Regions from separate parts of the Marinagarivorans cellulosilyticus genome, predicted to be linked through region 3. Evidence: predicted binding sites of a transcription regulator. Region 3 holds the regulator's gene; each other region holds the start of a gene.
What was found. Region 3 encodes FliA, which starts transcription of late flagellar genes. Its sites were predicted from a motif close to TAAAGTTATNNNNNNNNCGGCCGATANCC; they were not measured.

Region 1 (4,646 bases), 170 kb from region 3:
GCGCTTCTACAGATGCTTGAAAGGTCGATAGTGCACTTTTAATTTTTCCAAAATCTGAAATTTGAGTTTCTTTTAATTCTGTTTTTGTATCAATACGTGCTTGCGGTGCAGAGCGCTCAATTTCGGTCAGCTGCGTAACGAGATTACGCGAATCGATACCCGATCCGGCACCTAATGATTGGATAATATTGTTTTCAATCATAACCCACCTGCCCTAACCTAACTCAAACCTAAAACCGCCGCGTTGTGCGGATAAATGCAATTAGACCTGTTTCAACTGCATACCAAAAAATATCAACTGTATTTCGAACCGGTTAATTAAGTGCGCAGGCCTATTTATAAAAGCCAAAACCCACGCCGCCGAAATATGGTGCCATCACCAATTCCGGTAAATACAACGTTTCTAACACATGCCAACCCTCTCTCGGCCGATGCGTTATACGTGTTATTTGTAACTTGTAACGCTTAACCTACGTTACAAAATTTTTGTACACGCAATACTTAACCTGTTGCATTCACCAAGTTAACCTCACCGTTTTCCTTCATCTTTCGTGCCAGCTCTAAAAAGGTTTCGTTGGGGATCTGCCGGATAATCTCACCGCTGCTCGATTCCACAACTTTAACCACTGTTCGCTCGGTTTCATCATCAATACTAAAGTGTAGATCGCGCTGTACGGTCTGCACGAAGTCATTTGCTGTATCTACCGCTTCTTCTAGCGCTTTATTAGCCGCCTCGCGATCGCGTTCAACTTCAGCTGCTTGGCTCACCTTATCGACATCTTCAACAGGGTTTTCCGATTGTATTGACTCTGTTTTTGCAGGCTTTGTTGTTGATAGCGGTAAACCTTTGCCGCTTTCTTCCACAGGCGCTGTTGAAACCGGTGTTTTAGACGCTACCGACGCTGTCGGAAAGCTGGGCCGAATAACACTGATATCGTTCATAGAATTACCTCTCTATAACCATACAAGCCGGAGAGTCTCCTCTCCGGCATCCAACGTCCCTGTTGCTAAGGGCTTTCGCCCTCTATTTTTACTGCAGTAGCGACAAGACTTGTTGTGGACGAGAATTCGCCTGAGCCAACATGGCCTGTGAAGCTTGCTGTAGAACCTGCGAGCGGCTTAATGCTGCCGTTTCCGCTGCGAAGTCCGCATCCATAATTCGTGAACGTGCTGCCGATGTATTCTCGGATACGTTCGACAAGTTCGAGATTGTGAAATCGAGCCGGTTACTCGCCGCACCCAAGTCAGATCGAATGTCGTTCACTGTTTCCAATGCATTATCGATTACGCTAATCGCCTTTTGAGCGTTTGCTGCGGTGTCGATACTGATGGAAGATAGTGATGTACCAAATGACCCTTCACCCAGGTTGTTCGACTCTTTCAAGCCTAAGCGAGCATTGTCGAAACCGTCTTTCAGCTCAACGCTAATGGGGTTGCCATTTTCGCTAACCAATTTCAAACCAGCTTCAGCGGTAAACGAGTTTGCCGATGTCATGGTGGTGGTTGCTTCAGCAAAAGTACCTGTCGCAGAAGCCGTTGTAATAGTGGCTTTAGTGATGGACTCAATACCTGTTGAAGATCCAAAGAACGTGTTAGCGGTAGCATTACTGATATTAATCGCGCCTTGGTCAGACTCTAGAATAATATTAGTGCCCTGCAACCTTGCCGAAACACCGGTTTGGTCAGTAAAGGTGTTTAACGCCGTCACGACATCTTCAGTAGTACCAGTATTCGATAAGGCCAAATCTACCTGAATACCATTAATTTCAAGGTTGTCAGTACCAGCACCACCAGTGGCCACAAAGCTTGTCATATCAATACTGGCTGTAGAATAAGCCTTCGCTGTTACGCCAGTTTGATCCGACACATCGTTGATGTTATCGATTTTGCCCTGCAAGCTATCGGTATCGTTATGGTCAATGACCGTACCATTAATAGTGAGATCGCCGGCGGTTAGGGATTCGTTAGCACCGTTAGAGGTCGCTACCAAACCTACACCTTCAATAACACCACCAGAATCCATTTCGCGGAAGCCGAGGTTATTCAAGTCCGTCATGGTGCCAGTAGCGCCACGTTTAATCGTAATATCATCGCCACTGTCAGACGTTAAAATAAGCTTGGCTTGTGCAGTACCGTCACTACCGGTGGTATCGGTGCCAGTAACCGCCAATGTTTTAGCGCCTTCAGCCGACATACTGAGCTTGCCATCGTCACCAATGGTTGCACTTACACGGCCACCAAAGCCTTCGTTAACCGCATCGGCGTACTCTTGTAAGCTGTCGGTGTTTTTGATTTGGATTGACTGGGTAGTACCGTCGTTGTTAGTGAGGGTTACAACAGAAGCTGTCGTACCGACAACACCCGTGCCCACACTAGAAGCCGTTAGCTCTACCGCTGTTTCTGCGGTAACGCCGTTTACATTATCGTTAATCTTAGTAACAAGATCTTCTACCGTTGAACCCGCAGAAATAGCACCGACGGCTTGGCCATTGATTAATACATCTTGGTCAGAGAAAGACAACGTAGAGAAGGTCGCAGAAATCTCGTCACTCACCACATCGGCACTAAGCGAACCCATGCCCAGAGTATCAGCATCCACAGCGGCCACTTCAAAACCAATGGTTTGGTTAGCTTGCGCACCCACTTGCAGCTCAATTTTACCGGTGCTGCCATCAAGAATGTTTTGCCCGTTGAAAGAGGTGGTTTCTGCAATACGGTCTAATTCAGATACTAGCTGCTGCACCTCTGCATCCAGGGTGGCGCGGTCGTTATCGCCGTAAATACCGTTAGCAGACTGAATAGACAGTTCGCGCATACGCTGCAGAATGTTTGTCGTTTCCGACAGTGCGCCTTCAGCGGTTTGAATTAATGATATACCGTCGTTCGCATTACGTACGGCTTGATCCAAACCACGAATTTGTGAAGTTTGGCGGTTAGAAATTGCAAGGCCCGCAGCATCATCCGCGGCAGAGTTGATCCTGCTACCCGAAGACAAGCGTTCCATTGCTGTGTCAACTCCCATACCTGCTTTGTTCAGCTGACGCTGCGCATTCAGAGATGAAACGTTGGTATTGATATAAAGTGGCATGGTTGCCTCCTCACCGATAGTCTCTCGAGTGCAGAGATCTACACTCATTCAATTTGAAGATGCTCTTATTGAGCGCTTCTAATCCACTTTTCGGCCTAGCGGCAAATAACTTTAACTTTTTTTACATAAAAATAAGCCGCGACGCGAATGCGTGCAGCCATCGGCAACTTACTGTAAGGATAAAACCCTCTAGAGGCCCTGTATCAAAAGGCGTTTGTCTGTTGAACCTAAACCTATACGACTTTCAAGGAAACAAGCGCCAGTAAAACTGGCGCCCCCTGTTTTGGATCGTCTCCCTCTTATGCCACGCTCCTTGTCATAACCCAATCCTCACACCTAGCTTTCCTTTATAACCTTCCATTAATTACCGATCGTTGCTCCATCAACGCGTGTCCCTATCCCTTCTCACAATTCATTGCAGCAATAGAACCTAAATACTATCCAAGCTTTAATTTCCAAACTTAAATTTATGAGCTATTAACCCTGTAACAACTGGAGCACTTGCTGCGACGCCGCATTGGCTTGCGCCAGCATTGCCTGCGAGGCTTGCTGCAGTACTTGTGCTCGGCTTAGCGCTGCGGTTTCTGCTGCAAAATCGGCATCCATAATCCGCGACTTGGCCGCCGAGGTGTTTTCCGACACGACTAATAAATTATTAATGGTGAAATCAAGCCGGTTATTAACAGCACCCAGCTGCGAGCGCACATCATTAATGGCATCCAGTGCATTATCGACTACACCGATAGCCTTTTGCGCTTTGGCGACTGTATCAACACTAACACTGGCAATGGCCGTACCAAAGCGACCTCCCGCCGTGGAATTAGCTTCAATTAAACCAAGCGTTTGCGGATCGGCATTGTCACCCAGTTCAATACTAATTGGTTGCTCGCTGGTAGAAACCAGTTTTAACCCCGCCTCTACCACCAGCGAAAGCCCTGACGTTGCAGCAACACTAGAGTTCACCAAGGTGCCCGTACTGGAGGTAATGTACGATTGGAAATTCGCCCCAGCTAGCGCAGTGCCGCTGGCAATAATACTGTTAGCTGAAGGGCTAGTAATATTGATAGAGCCTTGATCGGACTCCAACATAATTCGTGTACCCGACAACCTAGCCGTTACCCCTGTTAAGTCGGTATTCGCATTAAACCCATCGACAATATCCGATGCTGTCGCATTAGCCGAAAGGCCCAAGTCGATAGTCACACCGTTAAGTGTCAGATTATCTGCCGCGGCTGAGACTACGGTTAAATCGGCGGTACTAATATCGATAGATAACGAAGCAAATGCTTGCGCCACTACACCGCTATCGGCGCTTTGTTCATTAATGGCATTGACTTTACCTTGCAAGCTATCGGTATCGTCGTTATCAATCACAATACCATTTATCGTCAAATCTCCGACATTCCAAGCCTGTGCCGCCCCGGTAGAACCTAAACCCACACCTTTAACAACACCCGCCTCATCACTTTCGCGGAAGCCTAAGTTTTGTAGGTCTTCCAAGGTACCCGTCGCACCACGCGATACCGTAATTGGGTCACCGTGTTCGGAAGTTAATATT
Region 2 (4,646 bases), 630 kb from region 3:
TTCAATACCGCTTTGTGCGCGCGCTGAATGGCCTCGCTAAGACTAGCGCCAGCTTCTATAGACTCTTCTATGGTGATATTGGCAACCGCGCTGGCAACTTCGCCGGAAGCGTGGCCACCCATTCCGTCTGCCACGGCCCATAATTTAAGCGAAGGGCTTACTAGGAGGGCGTCCTCATTATTGTTGCGGACTAAACCAACATCGGTTTTAGCATTATAGTAGGGTAGCGGCATGCGTTTGAAGTGGCGACAGAAAAGCGCTTAAGTCCAGTTATTGTCTTATTGGACGGAGCCTAAACCAAAAAGGCGGACTTGTCAGTCGAAAAATAAAAGAATGTGATCTCTCTGGTGGTATTTACATGTGTTTGGTATAAAGTCGCCTACACAGCAAAAAGACTGGGTCAGGAAATAATAATATTATGCTTCAGCTGCGTTTTACCAACTCCGCAAAGCCGGCCATGTGGCTTGTCGCGCCAAAATATACTTTTGGATCTAAGCACGATTGCGATTGTGTGCTGGCCCAACCGGGTGTCGTTGAGCACCATGCAGACATTATTGTCGAAGGCGAAGCCGTTTCTTTGGTTCGTATTGACGGCAGCGCCATTATTCAGGTTAATGGCCACACCGTTGCCGCCAGCCAAGTATTGAAACCTGGGGATCTTATCTCAATGGGAGAGGCAGAGCTTGCCATTGCCGACCCAAAGCAAGAAGGCCCTAAAAGGGATTTTTCTGATAAGACCAATTTACGCTCTGCGCTAAACCTAAAAAGTGTGCCAGAGGGCGAAGCTGAAGCGCCGTGGCACTTAAGGCCACTTAATACGACGCTTGCTAAAAGCGATGGTTTTGACCTGCACGGTACAATGTTGCTTGGGCGCTCAAAAGAGTGTGATATCTGCATTCCGGCATCACACTTATCCCGCAAGCATGCCAAATTTATTGTTACAGATGCAGGCTTAACCGTTGAGGATTTGGGCTCATCGAATGGTACGTTTATCAATGGCGCAAGAATCGAGCGCATATCGTTACATCATGGAGATGAGGTCAGCTTTGATACGCTGCGCTTTCGGGTCGAAGCGGCAAGCAACGTCGAAGATGTAACTACGTTGCGCGCAGCGCTGGATGAAACGCAAATTAGACAGGCCGTTACGCCAAAACAAATCGAGCGCCAAAAGCCGTCATCTGGCGCTGGTCGAAAGTCCCCGCCTGTGCGCCCGAGGTTAAGTAGTGCCAGCACGGGGCGTTCTAATGATGACTCCTCAGCAGATACCATTAAGCTGTTGCTAGGTGCGGGCATTGTTATTGGCGTAGTCGCATGGCTTGCTTGGTTTTTGCTTACTTAAAGCCTATATCGCCTTTACGAGCATTCGTAATACCAACTAACTATTAAAAATTATTCAGTGGCAGCCGTTAACTAGACATCACTTGTTTTAGGAGGCTGTCATGAACATTATTCCGCACAATCAATCTTTGGTGTCTCGCCAGCTTGGCATCAACGTTTCCGCAGCCGGCAAAGACGGCGGCGGCGATCCCGCCAATACCGCGAAGTCAGCCCAAAGTGACGGTACTCACCAACCTTCCGTACGGGTTTCATTAAGTCAGGCCTCGATTGAGGTTGCGCGCGTTAATGCAACTAATGGCGTACAGCCGACGCTAATTGATAAGCCTGCAAATAACCCGTTCGCCAATAACATTCTTAATGCCATTAATGGCCAGCTTGCAGTGGATGTTGCTGACGGAGCAACCCAAGAAGAGCTGCAATCACGCCTTGAGGCAGGCCTAAGTGGCTTTTTGAGCGGCTTTGATGAGGCGTTTGAGCAACTCTCGGCGCTATCGGAGTTTACTGGTGATATCCGCGGTGATGTCTTGTCTACCAAGACCCAAGTACTTGCTGGCTTAGCGGAAACAGCCGAACAGCTAGGGCTAGACCCAAGCGCGATAGTACAGGCTCAAAGTAATTTAGATGCACAGCTTTCTGAGCATTCGCAGGCCGCAGGCGAGCCAGAAACACAAGTGCTGAATACGCAGGCTCCGTCTTTAGGTGCGTTTGATGCTTTCGCGGCTAGTCAAAATAGCTTTCGCTTTGAGTTAGAGACCGCGGATGGCGATAAAATTGAGATTTTAGTCGATTCATTAAAAGCAGCTGAGCTTCACGCCAATGGCAAGGGTGCCTCAGGCCAGGTTGCGCAGCAAAATCAATTTGAGTTTCGGGTTGAAGGCGAGCTCGATAGTGATGAATTAAAAGCAATTAATGACTTGCTTAACCAGGTTAACTCTGTGAGTGAAAGCTTTTTTGGTGGCAATGTTGAGCAAGCGTTTGAGCAAGCAGTAAGCATGGGGTTTGATAGCGAAGAAATCCAAAGCTTTTCACTTAAGCTAACACAAACAAGTTTTTCACAGGTACAAAGTACATACGGTGCTGATACCGGCGGTTCTGCCGATGCGCGTGCCGAGCCCAGCAAAAACCTTGTGCATTTAGGTAATTTTTTACAAGAGCTAGAAAAAGCCAACATATTGGCTGAAGAAATGGGGCAGCAATTAAGCTTAGTAACGGAGCTTGCAGATAATATCAGTAAGGCTCGAGGATTGGGGCAAGCAAGTATTGCCGATTTTGTCGCTCGCTTGGCGCCATAAAGGGAAAGGGATCGCTACAAATGCTCATGAACACTGTAATATAGGCGGTGTGATTAAGATTTGAATAGAGATGATTAATGAAGGATAGCGAACTGACGCGGATTATTGGCAAAGCCTCTGAGATCTGTGCGGCCACGGGCGGGCGCTTAACAGAAAAGCGTCAGCGAATACTGACACTGCTGGTGACGTCGGCAGTGCCTTTGTCGGCTTATGAAGTTGCCGATGCCTATAACCGCAATGCGGAAAACGCCATGCCTGCAATGTCGGTTTATCGAATACTCGATTTTTTGGAAGCAGGGCAGCTGGTTCACAAGCTGGCTTCGGCCAACAAATATATTGCCTGCTCCCATATTGCTTGCTCACATTCCCACGAGGTTCCTCAGTTTCTGATTTGTAATAAATGCCAGTCAGTAAAAGAAATTGCCATACAAAAAAGTATTGTTGATGAGCTTGATGAGCAGGTGAAAGGCGCGGGCTATCAGCTGATGAACTCGCAGTTGGAGCTAGACTGCGTGTGTCAGGCGTGCCTGAAGACGGCATCTTAGGCGAGCATAATGCTCGCCTATTTGAGTTTTCGTTAATCGTATTTTAGCTTTACAGCTTTTAGGTTACACAGCTTTGAAGCTAAACAGTTGCACCAATGCGCCAAGGGTTAAATTCGTTTAAGCCGTAACCAAAACTTTCACTTTTAGGCGCCTTGCCAGAGGCCACATCTAGAATCTCTTGAAAAATGCGTTGCCCGCACTCGGTCACGGTTTCTTTACCGCTAATAATCTCACCGCAGTTAACATCAATATCTTCGCCCATCTGCTCGTAAAGTGCGTTATTGCTGCCTAGCTTGATGCAAGGCACAGGCTTAAAGCCAAAGGCGGACCCTCGCCCAGTGGTAAAGCATATAACATTGGCGCCTGAGGCTACTTGTCCAGTCACTGAAACCGGGTCAAAGCCAGGACTATCCATAAACACTAGGCCTTTGGCTGTGGCAGGTTCGGCATAAAGGTATACCGCCTGCAAGGCGCTGGTGCCACTTTTAGATTGCGCACCAAGCGATTTTTCGGCAATGGTTGTTAGGCCGCCCAGTTTGTTGCCGGGCGATGGATTGTTGTTTAGCTCAAATCCGTTTATTTCGGTGTAATTTTCCCACCATTTGATTCTATCTAATACCGCGTTTGCTACCGCTGGGTTGATAGAGCGCTGCGTTAACAAATGCTCTGCGCCATATATTTCGGGCGTTTCGGAGTAGATTACCGTGCCGCCGTGGCTGACCAGCAAGTCTGCCGCCACGCCTAGAGCCGGGTTAGCCGTAACACCAGAAAACGCATCAGACCCACCACACTGCAGGGCAACCGTTAAATGGCTGGCCGGGGCAGCAGTGCGCGTATCTAAGTTGGCCTTAGCCAGCAGTGATTTTACAGCGTCAATACCTTTACTTATGCTCTGGCGGGTGCCGCCGGCATCTTGGATGTTCAGCGCTTGGCAACGGGGGCTTTCGTGCAGTGCGTTTTCATTGATTAAACGTTGGATCTGCATTGTTTCGCAGCCTAAGCCAATAATCAAAACGCCACCAAAATTTGGATGTTTTGCGTAACCTGTTAGCACGCGCTCCAGTAGTTCATAACCTTCACCGCTGGATTTCATGCCGCAGCCACCTTCGTGAGTTAGGGCGACGACACCATCAACATTGGGATAATCTTTAAGGACTTCTGGTGTATTCAATGAAGCTGCAATATGGCTGGCAACGGTAGCGGAGCAATTAACGGTTGTGATAATGCCAACAAAGTTGCGTGTTCCAATGCGGCCACCTTCGCGGTGATACCCCATAAACTGGGCCTGCTCGGCTTCTGCAACCATTTTAGGCATGCTGATGTTGCTGCAAAAGTTAAAGTCCTTCGTTTGGTTGGCCATTTCACAGTTGTGATTGTGAACGTCTTCGCCAACCGCAACGGGCTGGATTGCAATGCCAATAGGTTGGCCATACTTAATGACAGGCTGGTCTGCTGAGATATTCTTAATAGC
Region 3 (4,646 bases):
TCTGTAGCCATGAAGTGCCAATGCTATATACCGCAGCAGGGCAAGAAATCCCCGATGATATTCACGTGGTTTCATCCAGCGATTTAGTCGCGCAAGCGGTTAAGCTAGCGCGCCAATACGAAAACAGCGCACAGGCGTTGTCGGCCACCTGATGTACGGCGATGCAAGTCTTTAAGCAGCCTCTATACTTGATGAGGCACGTTGTTTTTTTGTTAAGTCGGCCAGTCAAAAACATGGCCGTAATTGTTCTTAAACCAAGTCCCGCAAGGGCTGGCAAAGATATAAACATAGAAGGATGTCGAGTTCATGAGTAATCATCCCGTAAAAGTGATCGCCGTAACTGGTGGCAAAGGTGGCGTAGGTAAAACCAATTTATCGGTGAACTTAGGCGTCGCTTTAGCCGAAATGCGCAGGCGAGTGGTTCTCATGGATGCTGACTTGGGCTTGGCCAACGTCGATTTATTATTAGGTTTAAATGCGCAATTTAATTTGTCTGATGTGCTCAGTGGTAAGCGCAGCTTACAGCAGGTTATGTTGCACGGGCCAAGCGGCTTGAAGGTAATTCCCGCGTCGTCCGGTGTGCAGCAAATGGCATCGTTATCGCCTGCTGAACACGCGGGTATTATTCATGCCTTTAGTGAAATCGCCGATCAAATGGATGTGTTAATTGTCGATACCGCTGCGGGTATTTCCGATACTGTTATTAGCTTTGTACGCGCCGCGCAAGAAGTTGTGGTTGTTGTTTGCGACGAGCCCTCGTCCATTACCGATGCCTACGCCCTAATGAAGGTTTTAAATAAAGATCACGGCGTGACGCGTTTCAGAGTCATTGCCAATATGTGCCGCACAGTAGCAGAAGGGCAGCGCTTATTTGGCAAACTTAACGGTGTGTGCGAACGCTTTCTTGATGCCTCGATTCAATATATTGGCGCCATTCCATTTGATGAGAATTTACGCAAGGCGGTGCAGGCACGTAAACCTGTTTTAGAATTTGCACCGCGCACAAAAGCATCGCAAGCGATACGCGTTGTTGCGCAAAAGTTGGACCAGCTGCCGGTGCAACGCAATGCCAAAGGGCATTTAGAATTCTTCTTCGAGCGCTTGCTGTCGGTGAGCGGCCAGAATTGATGGTTGGCCAGTGAATTCAGGGGCCGCTATGTATTCGCCTGCGCAAGTTAAGCGCGATATAAATGTAGAAGACTACGCCTATCTTGTGAAGCGTATCGCTTACCACATGGTGGCGCGTATGCCGGCATCCGTACAAGTGGATGATTTAATTCAAGCGGGCATGGTTGGCTTGCTGGAAGCGGCGCAAAAATTCCAAGATGATAAAGGCGCAGGCTTTGAAACCTACGCGGGTATTCGTATTCGCGGAGCCATTGTTGACGAAATGCGACGTGGTGATTGGGCGCCGCGCTCGGTACATCGCAATTCCCGGCGCATTAACGAAGCCATTGCTAAAATAGAGGCCCAAACCGGTTCCGATGCTACGGATATACAAGTGGCGGATGAACTCGAAGTGACCCTCGATGAATATCACAGCATGGCGCAAGATTGCGCCAGCACTAAGCTCTTTAGTTACGAAGACACCTTTGACGAAGAAGGCGACGAATTACTCACCTCAGAAGATTCTAGACAACACCAAAACCCCGCCGATACAGCTCAAAAGCAAGCCATGAAGGTAGCGCTAACCCAAGTAATATCGGGTTTAAAAGAGCGTGAGCAAATGGTGCTTAGCCTGTATTACGAACAAGAGCTAAACCTAAAAGAAATTGGCGAAGTGCTGGGTGTTAGCGAATCGCGCGTTAGCCAAATATTAAGCCAAACGGCTATGCGCATTCGTTCGCGCATGACTGGCTGGCAGCGTTAGCCCTTCTTTTTAGCAGGTCAATATCGCTGTTTTCTCGCGCTTCTAGTGCTTTATTCGCGCTACCTTTGCGGCCCGCCAGACGGCATTCACAGGGGTGTTTTGTACGACTTTTATTTCCCCTCGACTAAATTACAACGAAAACTGGCTAGCTGCAGTTGACGAGCTAGACTTATGGTTACTTAACACGGATTTCTCGCTTTTAGTTATTGTTAACTGGATGTTTGTGGTGGCAATAGTTAGAAGCTCCAACCGTTAATTCAAACTCAGGGTATTCCGTTTGCGGAGGTTGCATTGGACAAGAATATGAAAATCCTAATCGTTGATGATTTTTCAACAATGCGTAGGATTATTAAAAATCTTCTTAGGGACTTAGGCTTCACCAATACGCAGGAAGCGGACGATGGAGCAACGGCGTTGCCAATGCTAAAAAGTGGCGATTTTGATTTTCTCGTCACGGATTGGAATATGCCGGGCATGACGGGTATCGAGCTGCTAAAGCAGGTGCGCGCCGACGAGCGGTTGGTGACCTTACCGGTATTAATGGTAACGGCCGAAGCTAAACGCGATCAAATTATTGAAGCTGCACAAGCTGGCGTAAATGGCTATGTCGTTAAGCCGTTTACCGCGCAAGTGCTCAAAGAAAAAATCGATAAAATCTTTGAACGCGTGGGCTAATCCGCAGGGTTAGCATCTATTGCTTGTAAGGCGTAAATTATGGACCCAACAGATAACTGGCATCACAACGAACGCTTTCTCGGTGAATTAAAAGACCGGTCTGCGATGCTTGTTGAGCAGCTACAAAAAAATGATTACGAAGAAGCCTCTGCGGTTATTCGTTCCATTATGGATTCCCGGGATGAACATTTGTTTAACTCGGTTGGCCAGTTAACACGTGCATTGCACAGCGCGATTGTTAATTTTAATGTCGACTCCGAAACAAATGGCGCAGCTACTAATGCTGAAGTGGCAGATAGTGAAATCCGCGATGCTTCAGACCGCTTGCATTACGTTATAAATATGACGCAGGACGCTGCCGAAAAAACCATGGACCGGGTAGAAACAGCGGCACCCATCGCTCTTAATTTAGGCCGAGAAGCCAAAACCCTAAAAGACGAATGGGATAAGTTGCGACGTAGAGAAGTTAGCAAAGAAGAGTTTGCCGAACTTTATTCGCGCATCGATGGCTTTTTATTGCAAATGACATTGGGCGCAGACGAGCTTAATGAAAACTTACAAGCCATTATATTGGAGCAAGGTTTTCAAGATCTAACCGGTCAAGTTTTGAAAAAAGTTATTGGCCTTGTTACTGATGTTGAAAATGAATTGGTTAACCTAATGCGCATAGCCGGTAAGGTTGAGGCCGTAACGGGCATATCTCGAGATACAGACCCAGTGGCTGCCAAAAAAGCCAATCTCCCGTGTGAAGCAGAAGGGCCGCAAATCCACGCCGATACGCGTGACGATGTGGTTAATGGTCAGGATGATGTTGATGACCTGCTATCGAGTTTAGGATTTTAAGGAGCATTTATGTCATTTGGTGAAGATGAAGAGATACTCCAGGACTTTCTTGTCGAGGCGGGTGAAATTCTTGATCAATTATCGGAGCAACTCGTCGAGTTAGAACAGCGCCCTGATGATAAAGATCTGCTCAATGCTATTTTCCGAGGTTTTCATACCGTTAAAGGCGGAGCTGGCTTTTTACAGTTAAATAACATGGTGACATGCTGCCATGTAACCGAAAACCTGTTTGATATTTTGCGCAACGGCAAGCGTCCTGTAACGTCTGAATTAATGGATGTCGTTCTACAGGCGCTTGATACCGTCAATTCGCAGTTTGATGATGTTCAGCACCGCAGGCCACCACAAGACCCTTCACCGGAATTAGTCAGTCATTTAGAGCGCCTTGTTTCGTGTGAAGATTTAAATGCGCCAGCAGCACAAGAAAGCGCCGCGCCACCAGCAGAGCCAGAGCCTGCCGCCGCAGCACCTAGTGAAGAAGGCTTGAATTTATCGGACGATGAATATCAAGAATACATAGATGCCATTGCCGATGGGCCTGCAGAAAAACCATCTAGCGATAATACTCAACCACCAGAGGCGGCACCTACAAGTGCGCCAGCGAGTGCCAGTAGTGACGAAATATCTGAAGATGAATTTGAAAATCTATTAGATCAATTACATGGTAAGGGCGGTGGCCCAGGCGCTGCACCTAAAGCTCCAGCCAGTGAGGCTCCTGCGCCAACCCCAGCTGCAACAACCAGTGAACCTGCTGCAGCTAGCAATGCGGACGAAATATCTGAGCACGAATTTGAAGCGCTATTGGATCAGTTGCACGGTTCGGGTAAGGGGCCTTCGGTAGCACCGGCTGCCCCAGCCGCTAAAGCGCCAGCGGCGCCTGCAGCAAGCGCAAGCGAAGGTAACGGCGATTTAATTACCGACAGTGAATTTGAAGACTTGCTGGATCAATTACACGGTTCTGGCAAAGGCCCTACTGTAAACGGGGCAAAAACGACGAAAGCTGAAGCGTCTGAAAAACCCGCAGAACCAGCAGCACCTGCCGCTAGCACGCCGCCGGCTCCTGCGCCAACACCAGCGCCTGCATCAACACCTGCACCGGCAGCGCCCGCCAATGTTACGGCGATTGCTGCTGCTAAGCCAAGCACTCCTGCACCTGCACCTAAACCCCGAGAGGCTGCTGTTGCCGCCGCTGCCGGCGGGGGTGGTGGCGGAGGAGCGCCCGCGCCAGCAGCCGAGGCAACGGTGCGCGTTGATACAC
Region 4 (4,646 bases), 130 kb from region 3:
ACATCTCTCGGCCGACCATGACTCCATCCAGCGGGCCCAGCTGTTGCTGGCATTGCTCTAGGGTATTCAACCCCCCATTAAGTACAAAGGTATGCTGCGGGTATAAGGTTTTGAGGGCGTAAACGGCCTCATATTGCAGTGGTGGAATTTCTCGGTTCTCTTTAGGGCTTAAGCCCTTTAGCCACGCTTTGCGCGCGTGCACAATAAAAACTTCGCATCCGGCAGTACTTAAGGTGCGAACGAAGTGTTGCAGGTGTTCTACGCTATCTTGATCATCAATACCTATGCGGTGCTTTACCGTGACGGGGATATCAACGGCATTTTTCATGGCTTGAATACAATCGCCGACCAGCTCTGGCTCCGCCATTAGGCAAGCGCCAATTTTATTTTCCTGTACGCGGTCGCTCGGGCAGCCGCAGTTAAGGTTAACCTCGTCAAAGCCCGCGTCTTCTGCCATCTTGGCGCATTCGGCAAGCTCCTGCGGGTTGCTGCCGCCGAGCTGCAAGGCAATGGGGTGCTCTTCTTTGTTGAATGCTAAAAAGCGCGCGCGGTTGCCGTGAATTAGGGCTGGCGTAGTGACCATTTCTGTATAAAGGCGGGCTTCTTTTGTGATAAGTCGCCAAAAAAAACGGCAGTGAGCGTCGCTCCACTCCATCATCGGGGCAGTGCAGAAGCGCCAAGGGTTATGGGGGGCGTTGGTCGGCGATGTGGTGTCAGAAGGTGAAGGCATAAAAACAACTGCGTAAAAAAGTCGCTCAGTATACGCTTGCAGGCCTTTGGGTTTAAGGGAAATTATTCGATTAGGCTTCGCCTAAGGTTCCGCGGGAGTTTTGGTTGTGTTTAGCGCCTTTGCCGTTATAAAGCGGGCTGTTATTGCCTTGGCCACGCAGAATATTCAATAGCCTTTCGTGTGTGGATTGGCTGCGCATCATCACTTTGCCGTTAACTTCGTTGGCATCTTGGCAGGCTTTAAAAAGTTGCTGCAGTTTTTGCCATTGTTCTGCCAAGCCGTTTTCGATGGCGTACTGGCTAAAGACTTGCTCGGCGCTAGAGGCGGTGCTTTGCTGTGCTTCTGATTGATATTGGCTTGTCCACTGCGTGCGCGTAAGTGCGCTTTGATGTAGTTGGTTAAGGAGTTTTGATTTTGCTTCGATGAGGGCGTCCAGGCTGTCTATTTCGCGTTTCTTTAGATGCTCACGCTCTTGCTCTAAAAGGGCTAGTAAGTTTTGGCAAGCGTTAATATCGTTGCTAATGCTTTTCGCTAGCCGGTCGTTATTCAGAGGGTGTGCAAAACTCATTGGAGTATTCTCTTAGTCAAACAAATGTCGCTTTTGCGGCTGTGTTAAGCGCCATGCAGGTTTTAAGCCTAGTTCTACATAATATGGGTTACAGAGCAGACGACTTGCCGGCTGTAATTAGCTAGAAACAAGCTAGAAACAAGATGGTGCGGTTTGTTTGGGTGGGAGGTCGATGCTATAGCGCTGGGCTTAGAGTGCTTTATAGAGGGAGGTGCTGCCTAAAAATCAGACAGCATCTTATCGGCAATGGCGGAAGGGTTAGGGCTAAAGCTTCCATTCGCAATAGATTGTTTGATTGCAGCGACTTTAGCTGTGTCTACTTCGGGGCTGCTTTGCACTTTACTTTCAAGGCGGCTCATAGCTTGGCCGGCGCCGCTTAACGAAACATTATCGCCGCTTGAGGCTTGCGCCGCATTTGCAGAGTTACTGGCATTATCCGCAGAGGGGCCACGTGTTTTGCCGGTATCTTGAGTTGGGGCATGAAGGCGGTTTTTGCCGACGCCGCCGGTGTCAATAACCATGTTGTATGCCTCTTTATCACATTAAGGGCTGATGCTTTGTGCTTAAATTCAGCCGGTTCACAGAGCTTGTCGGCCGCAATGGCTTTTACTTTAGAAGTTTTTTACTTTTTTTATAGTTTTTTAGTATTCGCGTCTTAATTAACTGAGTATTGATCTAAAGGTTAGCAACTGCGCGCCCAGGGGCAACTACAAATGCCTCGATAACGCGTTTGGATTGGGCATTCTTTACTCGTATTTGCTCGCCGATCTTGCCGTCGGACATCGCAATAGCTGAGGTCGCAACAGATAAGCCACCATTGCCGGCCTCTAAGGTGATTTTGTCGCCGCGGGTGATTGCGATGGGTTCACTCACATGCTTCAAACGTATTACGCCACCAGAGCTAATATTACGCGTTATGGCATTGCCTATGAGTGCGGTGGTGCTTTTGGCGTAACCGAAGCCGAGATTACTGGTATTGCGTACCGTCAATGATAGATCGTCGGCTTTAAGGATGGTGCCTTTATAAATGTCCCGTGTAGCGGTGACAACTTCTTGCAAAACGTCTATGCGGGCAGGAACAAAAATGCTCCATGGCGATTCCCCGTTACAGCTAACCCTAACAGAGATATTGGCTGTTTTGGTTTGGTTGCCGTTTACTTTAATGTTCTTACTTTCAGAGCACTTGGCGAGTTTTAGCCGCGGATCAAGGCGGGACACTTTAATGTCTAGTTGGGCGTCTTGAATTACAGAACTGTAGTGCTTGCTAAGAATGTCCTTTACCTGTGTGCGCATAGCGTCAATATCTTCGTAGTTTGCGCCACTCGACGCATCGCTGTGCGCTGCTATAGCGTGCATGAAGATGGAAAAAAATAGGCCGAAAGCAGCTAATTTCTTATCTATGTGGTTCAAGATTCACCTCCTGTATGAAAATTTTTGTAGCTGTAAGCTATGTCAAAAGTATGACAGGTTTATGTGTCTTTGGTAATTACTTGCTGTTTGTGCAAGTCTCGAGCCGATTAGTAAGCAGTCTAAAAGGAGTGGAAGGTATTGGGGCAAACGCTGTAGAGCGGAAGTGTGAGTTAGGTCTTTTTTGTATGAATTACTGACATACCGGTTAGGTTTTGCTTTTGGTTTGGCTTGCTTGCTGATCTTTTGACGCTCTGCGAGGGCATACTGTGCCGGAAAATCTACCGTTTGAACTTTTGCGGTATTTAGTTCGCCAAAACAAGAAATCACCGACTAGAGTTAGAGTATGTATGGGCGCCATTCTTTGGATATGCCTGTTTGATTGGTTGCAAGCTTTGGGCGCGAATTGTGAATTTCGCTCTGAACGGAGATTTTTATGGCTGGCGTTTTAGATAGTGTCAACCAGCGCACACAACTGGTAGGGCAGAATCGACTCGAGTTATTGTTGTTTAGCTTGGGCGGCTCTCAACAATATGGAATTAATGTTTTTAAGGTTAAAGAGGTACTGCAATGCCCGTACCTTAACGAAATCCCTAAACGTCATCCTGTTGTGCGCGGTGTTGCGCACATTCGTGGGGGCACTATTCCTATTATGGATATGCGCCAAGCGACTGGCAGCATGCCACTAGATAATATTTCTCAGTGCTTTGTAATTATTACTGAATATAACGGGTCTACTCAGGGCTTTTTGGTAAAGTCTGTGGAGCGTATTGTTAATATGAATTGGGGCGCGATTCACCCGCCACCCAAAGGCGCCGGCAGAGACAATTACTTAACAGCGGTGACGCAAGTTGATAATAAATTGGTCGAAATCATCGATGTAGAGAAGATATTAGCTGAAGTATCGCCCCTGCCTGAAGATGTGAGCCCAGAGGTTATCGAAGATTCTAAAGGCGATACGTTAGTCAATAAACACGTGCTTATCGTGGATGATTCGACGATTGCCCGTAAGCAAATACAAAAGGTTGTGCAGTCGTTAGGAATGACCACGACTGTGCGCAAAGATGGGCGCGAAGCACTGGACTATTTAGAGGGGTTAATCGGTGAGGGTAAAGACCCAGCGCATGAATTGTTGATGATTATCTCCGATATCGAAATGCCAGAAATGGACGGCTATACCTTTACCGCGGAAGTAAGAGCTAACCCGCAGTTGAGTAACATGCATATTATTTTGCATACATCGTTAAGTGGTGTGTTTAACGAGGCGATGGTTAAAAAAGTAGGGGCAAACGACTTTTTGGCCAAGTTCCACCCTGACGAACTGGCTAAACGTGTTAACTCGAGGGTGAAGGAAATGACAGGGAAAGGGATTGATGAAGCGTAGTCTAATTGTCTTGCAGTACACTTTACAGTTATAGGTAATCATGTGACTGCTCGCACGCCGCCGCCAACCCCTAAGGGTATTTGCTTTACTGATGTTGAGTATCAGGAGTTTCGCCTGTTTTTACAACAAGCGTGCGGCATTGATCTAGGGGCGGGCAAAGAATACCTCGTTGCCACGCGGGTTCGTCGTATTTTGGCGCAAGAGCATATTAGTTCGGTAACCAAGCTCTTAGAGCTACTGCGCAACCCTAGCCAGCGTGCGTTAAGGCAGGAGGTTGTCGATGCGATGACAACCAACGAAACGCTGTGGTTTCGCGACAATTACCCCTTCGAATATGCGAAAAACACACTGTTTCCTGCGTTGGTCGACGCCGGCGTGCAAAACATTCGCGTTTGGTGTGCAGCGTGCTCGTCTGGGCAAGAGCCTTATTCCTTGAGTATGACGTTAAATGAATTCAATCGGCAGCGTTTAGGTCGCTTGCCGCTTAATAGCCGCATAGTTGCGACAGATATCTCGAGCGAAATATTGGCAAGTGCCAAGGCTGGGTTATACGACAG

Region 1: a site for FliA is predicted at 3,174-3,202, ahead of MARGE09_RS21650 (flagellin N-terminal helical domain-containing protein). Genes of this name have one in related genera too.
Region 2: a site for FliA is predicted at 1,384-1,412, ahead of MARGE09_RS14680 (DUF5610 domain-containing protein). Genes of this name have one in related genera too.
Region 4: a site for FliA is predicted at 3,040-3,068, ahead of MARGE09_RS18000 (chemotaxis protein CheV). Genes of this name have one in related genera too.

Annotation. Positions count from the first base shown of each region.
Region 1 is NZ_AP023086.1:4,437,089-4,441,734, forward strand. Features, by position in the region: gene fliD (flagellar filament capping protein FliD) at 1-202, opposite strand, end outside; gene MARGE09_RS18185 (flagellar protein FlaG) at 502-942, opposite strand; gene MARGE09_RS21650 (flagellin N-terminal helical domain-containing protein) at 1,031-3,088, opposite strand; gene MARGE09_RS21655 (flagellin N-terminal helical domain-containing protein) at 3,566-4,646, opposite strand, start outside.
Region 2 is NZ_AP023086.1:3,634,667-3,639,312, forward strand. Features, by position in the region: gene MARGE09_RS14670 (PP2C family protein-serine/threonine phosphatase) at 1-233, opposite strand, end outside; gene MARGE09_RS14675 (FHA domain-containing protein) at 419-1,339, shown strand; gene MARGE09_RS14680 (DUF5610 domain-containing protein) at 1,440-2,630, shown strand; gene MARGE09_RS14685 (Fur family transcriptional regulator) at 2,708-3,175, shown strand; gene MARGE09_RS14690 (UxaA family hydrolase) at 3,255-4,646, opposite strand, start outside.
Region 3 is NZ_AP023086.1:4,268,647-4,273,292, reverse strand. Features, by position in the region: gene flhF (flagellar biosynthesis GTPase FlhF) at 1-152, shown strand, start outside; gene MARGE09_RS17570 (MinD/ParA family protein) at 307-1,128, shown strand; gene MARGE09_RS17565 (RNA polymerase sigma factor FliA) at 1,157-1,870, shown strand; gene cheY (chemotaxis response regulator CheY) at 2,162-2,545, shown strand; gene MARGE09_RS17555 (protein phosphatase CheZ) at 2,585-3,388, shown strand; gene MARGE09_RS17550 (chemotaxis protein CheA) at 3,398-4,646, shown strand, end outside.
Region 4 is NZ_AP023086.1:4,397,475-4,402,120, reverse strand. Features, by position in the region: gene dusA (tRNA dihydrouridine(20/20a) synthase DusA) at 1-730, opposite strand, end outside; gene MARGE09_RS18015 (flagella synthesis protein FlgN) at 801-1,298, opposite strand; gene flgM (flagellar biosynthesis anti-sigma factor FlgM) at 1,517-1,819, opposite strand; gene flgA (flagellar basal body P-ring formation chaperone FlgA) at 1,974-2,708, opposite strand; gene MARGE09_RS18000 (chemotaxis protein CheV) at 3,142-4,089, shown strand; gene MARGE09_RS17995 (CheR family methyltransferase) at 4,132-4,646, shown strand, end outside.